Regions from separate parts of the Paenibacillus sp. J53TS2 genome, predicted to be linked through region 1. Evidence: predicted binding sites of a transcription regulator. Region 1 holds the regulator's gene; each other region holds the start of a gene.

Region 1 (5,248 bases):
TACCCTTCCATAAATGCAGTAGCCAGAGTCAGGTCCAAGTGATCGCTAAACGCACATGACATCACAGCTCGAGCAACATCGAGCCGGGGATAATCATAATTGAAGCGATCGAAATCCAAGACCGCAGCCACAGAACTCTCGTTAAACAGCAAATTGTCCATCCAAAGATCCCGATGCGCCCACCCCGATGCAATCTGTTCAAATCGTCCCAGGTCAACGTTTTCCGTTGCAATGCGTTGCGTTTCAATCTCACTCGACAATAAGAGGTTGCCGCTGCGAAGAGCTTGCTCCTGAAGCGTAATCCAATGCTCCAATCGCTCCTCGCGAGCGGGAGGGCAAAACAAGGCGGATTCCTTCCGTCCCAACGTCCCGTCATTCAAAAACCGATGCATTTGGCCTGTGACCCGTCCTAAATCATAGACTTGATGGATGTTGGCTTGTCCCGGCGGAACCAGTAGTCCCTGACAATACCCCATTACAATGAACTTTTCACCACTGTCCGACTCAAGCATCCTATTCCCGTTCGAGGTAAGAAGCGAAGGGCACGGAAAACCAAGTTCACTTAATCGCATTTGTTGCGATAAGGCCAATTGCAACGTTTCGGGCCGATAGGACTTAAACCGCTCCCTATTATATTGCTTAAGCACAAATTCACCGAAATCCGTGGTAATTTTCCATTTATAATTTAACCAACCTCTTTTAATAGGAATAGCCTGCCGGATTGGACTAGAAAAATGATGGTTAAACGCTTGTTTCAAGTCTTCCCACACCTTATTCTCTTGCCCTGCAGGATCGAGCAACTCCATGCCTTTCCCTCCTTACAAAAAAACGGTCTCGCCATTCAGGCTTTTCGCCTAAACCTCGAAACCGTTTATTAGGAATATTTCTATTTACGACGACCCGTCAGCGATTCGGCAGGGTGAACACTTCCGGTAGCGGTTCGCCCGTTGTAAAACTGAAGAACCGATAATAGTGGTGGTCCTTCTGTTTGTAGAACAGCTGCCAGACCAGTTGGTTATTGTAAATGCCCGGCAGCAGACGGACAACCTGGATACCCGGCAACGTCTGTTTGATGATGGCTCGAACCTGATTCTCGGACTTCCCTTCCGATAGCAATCGCACCTCAGGGTCCTGTCCTTCTCGGAGCCAAACCATCATTTTACGTCCGGATTCGTCTTCCCCCTGCACGACCCAGGTGACTTCATCCCATACCGACTTCCACACCTCGTCTCCCTGGACCAGGTCCGTCTCCTGCTTCGCCTGTTGAACGGCCTCTCTTTCGGCTCTCCACGTATCCTCATGAATGTATAGATAAAACCGGTGGAGACCAAGGAGCACGATCAACAGGATCACGATGGACAGCAGAATCCATTGGGTTCGCTTCCTCAACCTTCTCTTCCTTTCCTATCCTAGCGTATTACCGTGCCAGCAGTCCCTCGAACGCAGCTTGAGCGTCGTGCCGAATACGCTCCTCATCAAGCGTCAGGCAAGCCCCGTGTTTGACGACCTGTTTGCCATTCACCCAAACGTGTTCGACGTCTTTTGGTCCAGCAGAATACACGGTGTGCGAGATGAAATCCGTTCGCGGCAGAAAATGAGCCTGCTCCGTGTTCAAGGCGATGAAATCCGCCTTCATGCCAGCCGCAAGCTTCCCGGTGTTCGGCAAGAAGACCGACTTCGCGCCGTACTCCGTCCCCATCTTGAGTGCTTCTAGAGCCGGAATCGCCGTCGGATCCCCGGATACGCCTTTATGAATCAGCGCGGCCAAACGAATCTCCTCCAGCATGTCCAGGTTATTGTTGCTGGCTGCACCGTCAGTACCCAGCGATACCACGACTCCCTTCTTCAGGAGCTCCGGTACTCTGGCAACGCCGCTGGCCAACTTTAAGTTGCTACCCGGATTATGAGAGACGGTAACGCCATGAGAAGCCAAGACCTCGATTTCCTCGTCCGTCAAATGTACGGCATGGGCGAGCAGCGTCGGGCGGGAGAACATGCCCAGCTTCCGCAGGTGCTCTACCGGGCGAACGCCGTAATCGTTCACGTTCTGCTCCACCTCGGCGCGTGTCTCCGACATATGCGTATGCATCGGTAGATCGAGATCGTGGGCGGCTTGTACGAACTTCTCGATGAAAGCCGGCGGACAGGTATATGGCGCATGAGGCGACATCATCGTCGTGATGCGTCCTTCCGCTTTACCGTGCCAATTCTGGGCAAACGCGATCGCTTCTTTAAGCTTCTGATCCTGCTCTTCCGGCGAGCATAGCCCGATCGCTCCGCGCATCAGTACGGCGCGAATGCCGGATTCCTCGACAACCTTGGCGACTTCGTCCATCTGATCGTACATATCCAAGAACGTGGTCGTACCGCCTTTAAGCATTTCCAGTACGGACAGCGCCGTTCCGGCATAAACGTCAGCAGCGGTAAACTTGGCTTCCATCGGCCACATTTTCTCCTGCAGCCAGGTTTGCAGTACCATGTCATCCCCATAACCGCGCAACAGCGACATCGCCGCATGACCATGGGTGTTAATCAGTCCTGGCAAAAATAACAAGCCTTTGCCGTCAAACGTTTCGGCGCCTTCCACGCCTTCCGGGCGCTCTTCTCCGATATAGGTGATCGAATCGCCTTCAACAAGCATATATCCATGAATCACGGGGCGATTGGTCTCCAGTACGGCAAACGTCCCGTTCTTAATTAACCATTTACGACTCATACGTTGGCTTGTTCCTTTCCATCCTCCAGATAATATGCCAAGCTAAGCAGGTCTGTAGTGAAATCGGCCGCATGAATCCGCACTTCCGACGGCACCTTGAGAATCGTTGGCGCGAAGTTCAGGATGGCTCCGATCCCGGCCGCAACCAGCTCGTCTGCCACGCGCTGGGCTTCTGTGTCAGGTACCGTTATGATCCCAATACGGATATTATTCGCTCGTACCGTAGCTACCAGCTCCTCAATCGGTTGAATCGTGATGTTGTTGATTTGGGTACCGATCTTTGCTGGCGATGCGTCGAACACGGCGACGATTTTCATATTATCCTTCAAATAAGCATTATAATTCGAAAGGGCTTGCCCTAGATTACCGGCACCGACTAACGCCACGTTAATTTGCTGGTCCAGGTTGAGAATCTGTTGAATCTTCTCGATTAGGTAAGCCACGTCATAGCCGATCCCCTTCCGACCAAAATCGCCGAAATACGCTAAATCCTTGCGGATTTGCGCGGGATTCAGATCCAACTTCTGGCCCAGCTCCTGCGAGGAGACCGTGGGGACCTCCCTGCGGCTGAGTTCGTTCAAGAAACGCAGGTAAACCGGCAGTCTGCGGACGACGGCGTCCGAAATTTTTTCTGACTTCATGCTTCGTTTCCCCCTATTCTTCAATGCGATCAATAAAGCGGTTTAGGCTTCGGGATTCAACCATTCCGAGATGCGAGGTACCATTTGATTCATCGGCATATGCTCCATCTTCGGTCCGGGCAAAGAGTATAAAAAATACTTCCCATAGTAAGACTCCAGGATACGGGTATCATAAACGATTACGATGCCACGATCCTGCGAGGAACGGACGAGTCGCCCGAATCCTTGCTTGAAGCGGATAACCGCCTGCGGGACGGATAACTTCATAAATGGGTTTTTCTTCTCCCGCTGCAGTCGCTCACTCTTGGCTTCCACCAGCGGATGGTTCGGCGGTTGAAAAGGCAGCCGCACGATCGCTAAACTTGTCAGCGCCTCGCCGGGGATATCTACCCCTTCCCAGAAACTGCTCGTCCCCAGCAGCACCGATGCATTTTGACCCTGGAAGCGCCGAGTCAGCTTGGTACGGCTACCGCTGTCCATCCCTTGCCCGATGACGGTGATCCCCTGCGCCGAGAGCAACTCTTTCAGCGGGTCATACACCTGTCTCAGCATCCGGTAGGACGTAAACAGCACCAGCATGCGGCCTTGCGTAGCCACCGCGGAATCTGCCAACGACTGCACCAACGTGTTAATGAAGTGATCATCTCCCACGCTGCCCTTTACGCTCGGAAAATCACGTGGAATGACTAAGAGTGCCTGGTCCCGGTAATTAAACGGAGATGGCAACATCGACGTAATCAACCGTTCCTCTTCCGCCGCCTCCGTCAGACCCAACTGCTCGATCATATATTGAAACGACTTATCGACTGACAATGTCGCGGAAGTCATAACGACGCTTTTTTTCCGATCGAAGAAAAATTCCTTCAACTGGGCGCTAACGTCAATCGGCACCGCGTACATTTGCAGCGAGCGGCTGCGGTAATTCCCGTTGGCTTCCATCCAATAAACCGTGTCTTCGCTTTCCAGCTTCATGAAGAACCGCAGTGATTCCCGTTCTCCAGCTAAATCCTTAAACAAGCCGCTGATATCGGTAAGCAGGCTTTCCGCAGCATAATCATCCTGCTCCTCCCGAATCTCAGACATGAGACGATCCCCTTTGCGAAGCACGTCGCCCAGACCCACGTAAATCTGGTTTTCGAGCGCGGTCAGTGTCTCCCAATCCTTCGGCTTTCGGGTCGGCAGCAGCCGATATACGAATTGCCCCGGATCGCCGGGGGCCGCATCGCTGCGATCCGGCATCAAGCTGAACAGCAGCTCGCTGAGCTTGTCCCAGCTCTCTTTCACATCCACCAACGTTGGGTAGATGCCATCGATCACTGCGCACCATTCCGCAGCTTTCTCCGCGGACGACGCATCTATCGAGCTCCGAAGATTAGCCAACTGCCCTGTCTTGCTGTCTTTAAACAACCGGGTCAGCGTATGGACCACCGTAAAGTATTTCATATGAATGCCAAGATGCTTGCCGGCCACATCTTCCAAATGATGCGCCTCATCGATGACCAGCCGCTCATAGCCTGGTAGCAGCTGGTGCCCGGCCTGAATGTCCGTAAACAATTTAGAGTGGTTCGTGATGACCACGTCCGCTACTCCGGCTTCGTGTTTGGCACGATGATAGAAGCATTTGCGGAACCAGGGGCAGGATCGGCCTAAGCAGGATTCCGATTCACTGGCTACCGTCTCCCAGAAGTCGCCGCCGCGGTTTCCGAGATTCAACTCTTCATCGTCGCCGTTTTCCGTTTGTGTCAGCCACACAACCATTTGCGCGGCCGTCATCACCTCTTCTTTAGGTGTTGCGAAGTCTTTTCTATTCATTTTATGTTCAAATTTGCGCAAGCACAAATAATGCTGCCTTCCTTTAAATACGGCTGCGCGGAAAGGAAAAGGCACGACT
Region 2 (5,248 bases), 180 kb from region 1:
CCCGGTTTGAAGCCTCTCCATGCGTTTTGCACTTCTTGCACTTCTTTTTCGATCACCGACATCTTTATTCCCTCCATTTTATATAGTGGTCGCGGTTTGAAGGATATATCCCGCGCTTCATGATCCCTAAAATTTGTGATACTTTTCACAACTTAGACAATAATTGTGCCCGGCCATCCGGACCGGGGTTCCACTCCATCATCACTCTATGAGGGATCATTTATAATGTAATCATAGCTTATGTCCTATAAAAAGATTGTGACAAATATCACATTAAGTGATATTTGTCACGTTTTCATGAAGCGATGTTCACTTATTCTTCAAATCTTCCGTAGAAGGCGTCGCGATATACATCAGCCAGTTCAGTTACGAGCGGCAGCTTCGGATTCGCCGTCGTACATTGGTCTTCAAAGGCACGATCTGCCAAGTAATCGACGCGCGATTCAAAATCCTTCGGATCGAAGCCAAGCTCTTGGAACGTTTCCGGAATGCCCAGTTTTTTGTTCAGGTCGCGGATGGCTTTGATCAAGCTCTTCACGCCTTCTTCCGTCGTGCGAGCCGGAAGTCCCAGGATACGGGCGATTTCCGCGTAACGCTCGTCGGCCACGAAGTTCGTGTATTTCGGCCAAGCGGCGAATTTCGTAGGTTTCTTCGCATTGTACCGGATCACATGCGGCATCAGGATCGCATTCGTGCGTCCATGCGCCGTATGGTATTGGCCGCCCCATTTATGCGCCAAGCTGTGGTTGATGCCGAGGAATGCGTTCGCGAACGCCATACCCGCCAGGGTCGAAGCGTTGTGCATTTTCTCGCGGGCCAGTTTGTCGCCGGTCAGCGCGGATTTCTCCAGCCACTCGAACACCAGTTGGATCGCTTTGATCGCGAGGCCGTCCGTAAAGTCGTTGGCCATCACCGACACGTAAGCTTCGATTGCATGTGTCAGTACGTCCATACCGGTATCGGCTACCGCAACCTTCGGCAAGCTGTATACAAATTCAGGGTCAATGATCGCCACGTCCGGCGTCAACTCGTAATCCGCCAAAGGATATTTCGTGTTGCCGTTGACTTTGTCCGTAATAACCGCAAACGAGGTGACTTCGGAACCCGTACCCGACGTTGTTGGAATCGCAACAAATTTCGCTTTTTGTCCCAGACGTGGGTATTTGTAGATCCGTTTGCGAATATCCATGAATTTTTGCTTCAGGTTATGGAAGTCGGTATCCGGATATTCGTAGAACAGCCACATGCCTTTCGCCGCATCCATTGGCGAACCGCCGCCCAAGGCGATAATGCAGTCCGGTTGGAATTTGGCCATCAGCTCGGTCCCGCGTTCCACGGTCGTCGTCGATGGATCCGGTTCGACATCCGAGAACACTTCGATAGCAACCGGCGTTTGGCGTTGACGCAGATAGTGTTCCACTCTTTCCACATAGCCCAGCTTCACCATCATCGGGTCAGTGACGATCAGCACGCGGGAGATGTCCGGCATTTTGGCCAGGTATTGCGTCGAATTCTTCTCGAAGTAGATTTTGTTAGGCACTTTAAACCATTGCATATTCACGGTACGACGATTCACCCTTTTCACGTTGATCAGATTGACAGCCGTGACGTTCGACGAAGTCGAGTTGCGTCCATACGATCCGCAGCCCAGCGTCAGCGACGGCAGGTTCGTGTTGTAGATGTCGCCGATACCGCCTTGCGAGGAAGGCTGATTTACCAGGATCCGGCAAGTCGGCATCCGTTCCGAGAATTTTTGAATCACTTCTTCATTATCCGAGTGGATGACCGAGGAGTGACCCATGCCGCCGAATTGAACGACTTCCAGAGCACGTTCGATGCCTTGTTCCGCGTTTTTCACTTTGTAGCAAGCGAGTACAGGGCTCAATTTCTCAGCAGACAACGGGAATTTCGGACCCACGCCTTCGATTTCAGCAACGAGAATTTTCGTTCCAGCCGGCACGTCGATGCCGCACATTTCCGCGATTTTTACCGCAGGTTGGCCGACGATCGAAGGATTCACTGCACATTTGTCGGCGATGATCGCGCCTGCAGTCAGCTTCGCAGCTTCATCTTTATTAACGAAATAACAACCGTTGGCTATCATTTTCTTCTTCACTTGGTCGAAAATCGGTTCTTCAATAATGACCGCTTGCTCGGATGCACAAATCATGCCGTTGTCGAACGTTTTGGAAAGGATCAGGTCGTTGACCGCTTGATCCAGGTCTGCGCTCTTTTCAATGAAGCAAGGAACGTTACCAGGGCCAACACCCAGTGCCGGTTTGCCGCAGCTATAAGCGGCTTTAACCATTGCGGATCCGCCGGTAGCCAAGATGCAGGCGATGTCATGGTGATTCATCAGAGCGTTCGTGCGATCCATGGAAGGATTTTCGATCCACTGGATGCAATCGGCCGGTGCGCCGTGTTTAACGGCAGCTTCGAGCAATATTTTAGCGGCTTCCGTACTGCAGGCTTGAGCGGATGGATGGAAACCGAAAATGATCGGGTTACGTGTTTTGATGGCGATCAGAGATTTAAAGATGGTGGTTGACGTTGGGTTTGTCACCGGGGTAATCCCCATGATGATTCCCACGGGTTCGGCGATTTTTTGGAAGTTGTCGTAAGGACTATCTTCGATTACGCCTACCGTTTTATCGTACTTGATGCTATGCCAGATGTACTCCGTCGCAAACATGTTTTTGATGATTTTGTCCTCGTACACCCCGCGGCCCGTTTCTTCAATCGCCAGTTTCGCGAGATGCATGTGTTTGTCGAGCCCCGCCAAAGCCATGGCTTGCACGATATTGTCGATTTGCTCTTGATCCATGCTCATGAAGGCTTCGGATGCTTTCTTCGCCTTGTCGATCAAAGTTTGAATGTAATCTTGCGCGGTTGCCTGTGCTTTTGGAGCCACTTCGTTTTTAACGGCCATCTCTCTCATCCTCCTAAGTGGTTTAAGGATTTTGCCTGCAGGTACGGGTGATCAATGTCTCGTGAAAAAATTCACTTGCAAGCTAACCCTTATGAAGCTTGTGTGCTTCTCTTTATGTCTTGATCATAGCACAGGGGATGGTCTTTGTATAGTGAATTATTTCACATACTTTAAAAAAGTTGAAAGTTTTCACTTGCCATGATTTTATTTTCATATATACTTTACATTGTGTGAAAATTTTGAATTGATTTTTGTAAGCCCAAGCCTGTTATTGTGCGCATTACATAGCGCATTTCTACCATCTGACAAAGTGAATTTTCTCACAATGTTGAAATTTCGACACTTTTTCAGGCTTTACGGCCCCCAAAAAACCGAAAAAACGTTATATAATTAATTTAAAATTTTCAGAAAAATTTGGAGTACAAAGGGGAAATCGATGATGAGTGAAATTTTAAATGCCACCCTGCCCCGCGGTAATACGAGCTGTTTTACAGAGCAAAACTTCAATCGCCTTCTCGTTACGATGAAAGACAAAGCATATCCCGAGGGGACGCATTTGTTCTGGGAAGGTGACTTTTCCGATAAACTGTTCTACATCAAGCGCGGCCGCGTGAAGTTGACCAAATCGACAGATGAAGGCAAGGAATTGATCCTTTACATGTATGGTCGCGGCGACATGGTCGGTCAGGCCGATCCGTTCTTCAGCACGAAGCACAGCTTCACCGCCGAAGTCATCGAAGACTGCGAAATCGGCGTCATCGAGCAAAAGGATCTGGAAATCATGATCTGCCAGCATTGCGATTTCGCCATCGATTTCATGAAATGGATGGGAATCCATCACCGTTTGACCCAGACGAAATTCCGTGATTTGATGATGTACGGCAAACCAGGCGCATTGTGCTCGACACTGATTCGCCTTAGCAATACGTATGGCGAACAACATGGAGACACGATTCTTATCAACAAGAAGATCACTCACACCGACTTGTCCAACATGATCGGAGCAACGCGCGAGAGCGTCAACCGCATGCTGAGCGATCTGCGCAAGAAAGACGCGCTGGAGTACGAGAACGGCATGATCGTGATCAAAGACCTGGTGATGCTGCAGGATATTTGTCACTGCGAGCTATGCCCGAACGAAATTTGCCGTATCTAATTGCCCGCAGCTTCATCACCAATAGACGCTAGTGCTAGCGTATCGAACCGTCCCTTCTTTGGTTGGACGGTTTTTTGCTTTGTTCTTCTTCATATAAAACAAAGCAAATCCCCCAAGCCTCGTCTATGATAGACGAACTTGGGGGATCATTCTCAGCTCCTGTTATGTCCTACGCCTTCTTGCGCACAGGCGAAATGAACCAATATGCCATACCGACAAACACGGCGCCGCCAACCATATTGCCTAGTGTAACCGGCACCATGTTGTGCAACCATCCAGCGACCGTAACCGTATCCGGATGATTCGGTAGCAGCAGCGACAAGCTGAGCAAAGTCATATTGGCCACGCTATGCTCGTACCCGCTCGAGATAAACGCATAGAGGCACCACCAGATCAAGACGAGTTTGGCGATATCCTCCTTGGCCCGGTTCGCCATCCAAAGTGCCAAGCAAACAAGCCAGTTGCATAGAATCCCGCGAAAGAACAGCTCTGTCACCGGAGCCCCCATCTTCTTGGCGGAAGCGGCAAAGATCAAATGCTCCGGCGCGGCCGTCTTAAACAAACCGCTGCCGACGATTAACAGGCAAAGCACCAACGCACCTGCCAGGTTGCCTAGAAAAACAAGAGTCCAGTTCTTCGCCGTATCGCCAACCGTTGTCCGCTTCGCGAGCGTACTAGCCGTAAAGAACATATTATTGCCGGTGAACAGTTCGGAGCCAGCAAACACAACCAACGTCAGGGCCAGCCCAAAGGACATCCCCATCAGCATCGTCTGATATGGCGATTTGACCGCAGCCAACGGCCCACCGATGCTAAAGATCAAAATGATGCCCAACCCGACATACGCCCCTGCCAGCATGGCCGACACGAGATACCGTGGCAGACTTTCGTTCATCTTTTCTTTTTTCTTGACGGCCGCTTCCACGATCGCTTCCACGTTTTGCGTAAACATTTGTGTTCCTCCCCCATATGAAGCCTGCCTTGCTTTCAAAAAAAGCGCGGCGACCTCTCGATCACCGCGCTTCAGTTCATCCCGCTACGCTTGCTGCAGCACCGCTGCGGCAACGAAAACCTGTCCCTCTTCCACCTTGACCGGAAACATCGTCACCTGGCCGGTATCCGGCGCTTGAACCTGTCCGGTGGTCAGGTCGATTTTCCAATCG
Region 3 (5,248 bases), on a different contig from region 1:
AAGCCAGATCCAACTTGTAAACATAGGCCAAAATCAGAACCGGCGTTAAACCCGTTGCCAGCATGCGCGGAATAAACAACTCCAGATAATTACGATATTTCGTCACGCCTTCCAAGACGAGAGTTACCAAATTTCCGGTTCCTTCCGTTCCGGCAAACCGCGGCCCCAACTGGAACAACTTCTCCAGCACCCGCTCCCGCAGGGTACGACCCGTTTCCTCGGCAAAAGCGTACGCCGTTCTCTGCTGCAGCATGCCACAGACCTGCCGCACGATAAAAGCAAGCAGGAACAAACCGGCCCCGCCGGCTTGTTCCTGCAGCTTGGCCCCGGCAAACAGAGCGGAGACGATCTCCGCCAACCATTTGGCCTGCCAGATGATTGCAAAGCTTTGAACCAGGGTCAGCAAGGCCATGAACCCCATGACCTGCTTGATCCCCGTGATTTTCATTAATCCGCGTCCCATTAATATTCCAAATGCTCCTTCTCGTGTACGCGTTTATGGAAGACGAAATAACTCCAAATTTGATACCCCAGCACGAACGGTAGCAGGCTTAACGCCACGATGGTCATGACCTTCAGGGAGTAGTGCCCGGAGGCCGCGTTATCGATCGTTAAGGAGAAGGCATCGCTGATCGAGCTGACCATGACCCGTGGGAACAAGCCGACAAATACCGCAGCGATCGACAACACGATCATCGCGCCCGTCATCCCAAACGCCCAGCCGTCTCTTTGTTTACGGATGAACCAGCCAGCCAGCACGAAGGCGGCGACGCCCAGGACCGCTACTAAGCTGATCAACACACCGCGCACTTCAAACACGTCGGTTTCGAAGTACGTCATCACGCCGAAGATCACAAACAGGGCAGCGAGCGGAATGAGCAGCTTATGAGCTAGCTTGCGAGCCCGTTCCTGCAAGCTCCCGGTTGTCCGCAAGGAAGCGAATAGCAGCCCATGCACGAGGCAAAGCATCACGACCGTAATGCCGCCAACCAAGGTATACAGGTTAACCATATCGAACAATCCGGCTTTCATTTCCATGTCTTCGCCGATCGGCAACCCTTTCAGCAAGCCGGAGAATACGACGCCCAGCAGGAACGGAGGCAGCAGGCTGCCGATGAAAACCGCCCAGTCCCAAGTCCCCTTCCATTTCCCGCTATCCACTTTACCGCGGAACTCAAAGGCAACGCCCCGCGCAATCAAAGCAAGCAGCAATACGACCAGCGGAGTATAATATCCGCTAAACAACGTGGCGTACCAGTTCGGGAAAGCGGCAAACATTGCGCCGCCGGCCGTCAACAGCCAAACCTCGTTCGCATCCCAGAACGGTCCGATCGAATTGATCAGGACGCGTCGTTCCATATCATTCTTAGCCAAAAACTTGGTACTCATTCCCACCCCGAAGTCAAAACCTTCCAGGAAAAAGAAGCCGATAAACAACACCGCGACAAGGACAAACCAGAGCTCATTAAGAGACAGCATGATATCCCTCCTTACCGAATGGATCCGCCGAATGATCCGCGCCGTCTCCCGTTTCGTCATTCGGTCCCTTCTTGATGACTTTCACGAACAGGTAAACCAACACGGCACCGAGCACCGAATAGATCGCTGTAAAGGCAATCAGCGAGAACAGGATCTGTCCGCCCGTTACGCTTGGCGAAACGCTGTCTTTCGTCTGCATTAGCCCAAATACCGTCCACGGCTGACGTCCGAATTCCGTCATGATCCAGCCGGAAGTGTTCGCGATAAACGGCAATGAAATCGACCACAACATAAAGCGGTAAAACCAGGTGTTCGGATTATCGAGCTTTTTGCGCCAAGCCAGATACGCGCCGTACAACCCAAGCACGATCATCAAGCAGCCGGCGGCGATCATGATCCGGAAGCTCCAGAAGGTCGTCCGAACAGGGGGAATGTAGTCCCCAGGACCGTAAGCTTGCTCGTATTCGGCTTGCAGCTCGTGCATGCCTTTGACCTCGCCGGAGAACTTGCTGTAGGACAGGAAGCTCAGCAGGTAAGGAATTTTGATTTCAAAATTGTTCTTGCCATCGTTCGAATCGATATGGGCATACAACGTCCAAGGCGCAGGGTCGCCCGACTTGCCCCAAAGGCCTTCAGAGGCGGCCATTTTCATCGGCTGCGTCTTGACCAAATATTGCGCTTGTTGGTGACCGAACAACGCCGTCCCAAACGAAGCGATCAATGCGACGATGATGCCGATCGTAAACGATTTTTTGAAGAAGGCGGTATCCTGACGTCTTAACATTTTATACGCACTGACCCCGGCGATCAGGAAAGCCCCGGTGGCAAAAGCGCCCAGAACCGTGTGCGGGAACTCCACCAGCAATTGTCCATTGGTGACCAAAGCGAAGAAATCGTTCATCTCCGCACGTCCATTATTCACCTCAAAACCGACCGGATGCTGCATAAACGAGTTGGCGGCCAGAATCCAAAGCGCCGAAACCGTCGTTCCCAAAGCGACCAGCCAGATGCACAGCAGATGGACTTTCTTGGATAGACGGTCCCAACCGAAAATCCAAAGTCCGATAAACGTCGATTCCATAAAGAAAGCAAACAGCGCTTCGATCGCCAGCGGCGCACCGAAAACGTCCCCGACGAACCGGGAATAATCCGACCAGTTCATGCCGAACTGGAATTCCTGAAGAATCCCCGTCACGACCCCTACCGCAAAATTGATAAGGAACAGTTTCCCCCAGAACTTCGCCATCCGTTTGTATTCTTCTTTCCCCTTGGTAACGTACATGGTTTCCATGATCGCGATGAGCAGCACCAGACCGATGGATACCGGGACGAAGAAGAAATGGAAAATCGTTGTCACTGCAAACTGAAGGCGAGCAAGCACAATCGGATCCAGCATTTCTTTTCCCTACTTTCTAATGATTATTATCTAATGTGAATTCTATCACCGGATGATGAAAACGAACGGACAAAAAATAATAATTTTGTGACAGAAATCACATGAGAAATGTCACAAATTCTAATTTTGCTCATAAAACCGCATCAGATCAACGTTTTTTCGTAGTCGCTGAATTTTGACATTCCTGTGAAATGGCTTTCTTTTGCCCATCGAGCAGGTGTCTCACCGCCAAAATCGGGTGATGCCATAACATCCGCGGTCCGGCAAAAGCCATCACCCTGCGGATTTGCTCCCGCTGGATGGCCGCATAGCAGTGCACGGGGCATGCCAAGCAGGTTGTCTTGCCTTCCCCGAACCGGCAGCGGTCCAGCCGCTGCTCGGCATATCGGTGAAGCTCGGCGCATTCAGCGCATAAAGGGGTTGCTTCAACACGGGCCGCCTGCGGTTGCCGCAGATCGGCCTGCCCGTTGGCGCCGTGCATTTTACGGCAATACAACGCGATCATCAGGGCCACAGTTTTCTTTTCGCGACGAATCCGCGGCCCACTGGCGCTAGTTGCCATTTGGCGCTTCCTCCTTTTCCGTAACACGCATCCGGAAGGCCATCCTCCAACCCAACCATGCCCCTGCGATCATCAGGACGCCATAGGCAACAACCCCAAATGGAATGATCGTCGCCAGCCAGTGCAGCAAGCCGAACCCGCCCAGCAGCAGCATGAGCCCCATGATGACGAAAGTTTGATTTTGTTGCCCCGCCGCTTCGAACGGCTCCGAGAATGGGAGTCCCTTGCGTAGGGATAGAAAACAAAGGATGGCGAAACATTGCATCGCCAGTCCTGCTACGATCAGGTCCGGCAGAATGGAAACTCCGAACAACACTGCGAATATCGCAGCCTCCACCAAGTACAAGGGCAACATCAACCGGACCAGGCAGGCCTTCAAAGCCCCCTTGTAGATCGGCGCTTCACCGGAAATCGGGGCCGTCTGGTAGATCCAGGCCGCCTTATATCGGCTTGAGTAACGCAGCATCATGATGATCGTGGGCAGCATAATCCCGCTAAAATAAATGAACAAATACATCCGGGTGCCCGATATCCCCTCCAACCCTTGATCCAGCCCATTCGAGAACAAGAAGATAAAGGGAAACACGATCGCAAAGCCCAAGGAAGGGTATACCTTCAACTTAAATTCCCGCTCTGTGCCCATCAATGACCAGGCAAATCGAAAAAATGCGCTTTCCTGCGGCGTAGAGCAAAGAAGATCCGCTATTCGGCGCAGCGCCTTCCCCGAACCCTTCGTGCCCTTGGCACTAGGCTCCGCCAGCTTCTGCAGGTTTCGCTCCAGCGCCGGCATCAGCTTCAGGTACAGCAGAAAGGCCGCCAACGGAACAAGGATGGACAATCCCGCCAGCCCGGCATAGCTTAAACCTCCCCCCGGATGCAGCACCGTTTGAAAGGAGGCACCGACCCATACCGGAGGCAGCAGGTACTGCCACCACGCCGGCTTAAAGACAACATCCATAGCCGTAAAATCAAATAGTCGGACCAACACCTGATACCCCACCGCAATGGTGATCGTCATGCCGATCTGCACGTAATTGATCATATCTTTCAGCTTCTCGCCGTCAAAAAAGCGCAAGACAACCAAATATAGCAGCGCGGTCAGCACCACGATCAGCAAGTCCATCAGGATCAGTTCCAGCAGCATCAAGGTAAAGAAACCGATCCCCTGCCGAAACAGTCCGACCGCCAGCGGAATAATTGCGATCGCTCCGGTCAGAAAAAACAAATAAATAAAAATATGTACTGTCTTCGCCATCGTAATCGTGCGGCGGTTTACCGGCTTGGTCGCCAGGATACTCCGATCCCGGATGTCCAGCAGCACCGAGGAGAAATCGGAAATCATCGCGGTCATGACCATAAACATCATAATGCCGAACAGGATGCTCATCTGAAACAGCAAATTGTCCCCCATCAATACAAACATCGAGCTGAGTCCGCCAAAAATAACGTATAACCAAAGCGAACGCAAGAACTGATTCCCGTCCTCGGCTTCGGCTTGCTGCTTCTTCCTCGATTTATTCACCATCGTTGGCACTCTTCTAGCGTCCATCGTCAGCTTGACCTGAAGAATTCGTCGCATCACGGGGTAGTCCACGCCCATTTTCACGAATAATCCGCGGAATCGGTCCAACACTCGCAAGCTCTTCATCTCTTCCATAAGCTACACCTCTTGCACGATAGACACGAGACGTCCGGCGATATCCTGATGCTCGTTGAACCCGGTCAATTGGTTGAAAATCTGTTCCAACGACCCTTCGTGGTTTTGTTCCTTCAACTCGTCAAAGCTGCCGTCGGCCACAATGCGGCCTCCA

Evidence for each region. Region 1 encodes Rex, which represses fermentation and respiration genes when NADH is low (regulators of the CRP and FNR family bind a similar motif). Its sites were predicted from a motif close to TTGTGAAATATTTCACAA; they were not measured.
Region 2: the regulator Rex is predicted to act here: its motif matches at 3,079-3,096, upstream of adhE (bifunctional acetaldehyde-CoA/alcohol dehydrogenase).
Region 3: the regulator Rex is predicted to act here: its motif matches at 2,961-2,978, upstream of KJS42_RS05790 (cytochrome ubiquinol oxidase subunit I).

Annotation. Positions count from the first base shown of each region.
Region 1 covers NZ_BOSK01000004.1:186,173-191,420, reverse strand. Annotated here, with positions in the region: gene KJS42_RS11010 (phosphotransferase) at 1-806, opposite strand, end outside; gene KJS42_RS11005 (cell wall elongation regulator TseB-like domain-containing protein) at 904-1,389, opposite strand; gene KJS42_RS11000 (amidohydrolase) at 1,418-2,716, opposite strand; gene KJS42_RS10995 (redox-sensing transcriptional repressor Rex) at 2,713-3,381, opposite strand; gene dinG (ATP-dependent DNA helicase DinG) at 3,400-5,248, opposite strand, start outside.
Region 2 covers NZ_BOSK01000004.1:4,849-10,096, reverse strand. Annotated here, with positions in the region: gene pflB (formate C-acetyltransferase) at 1-62, opposite strand, end outside; gene adhE (bifunctional acetaldehyde-CoA/alcohol dehydrogenase) at 314-2,929, opposite strand; gene KJS42_RS10055 (Crp/Fnr family transcriptional regulator) at 3,369-4,085, shown strand; gene KJS42_RS10050 (formate/nitrite transporter family protein) at 4,255-5,037, opposite strand; gene nirD (nitrite reductase small subunit NirD) at 5,122-5,248, opposite strand, start outside.
Region 3 covers NZ_BOSK01000002.1:265,456-270,703, forward strand. Annotated here, with positions in the region: gene cydD (thiol reductant ABC exporter subunit CydD) at 1-463, opposite strand, end outside; gene cydB (cytochrome d ubiquinol oxidase subunit II) at 463-1,479, opposite strand; gene KJS42_RS05790 (cytochrome ubiquinol oxidase subunit I) at 1,466-2,875, opposite strand; gene KJS42_RS05795 (nitrous oxide-stimulated promoter family protein) at 3,024-3,437, opposite strand; gene KJS42_RS05800 (hypothetical protein) at 3,427-5,094, opposite strand; gene KJS42_RS05805 (ABC transporter ATP-binding protein) at 5,098-5,248, opposite strand, start outside.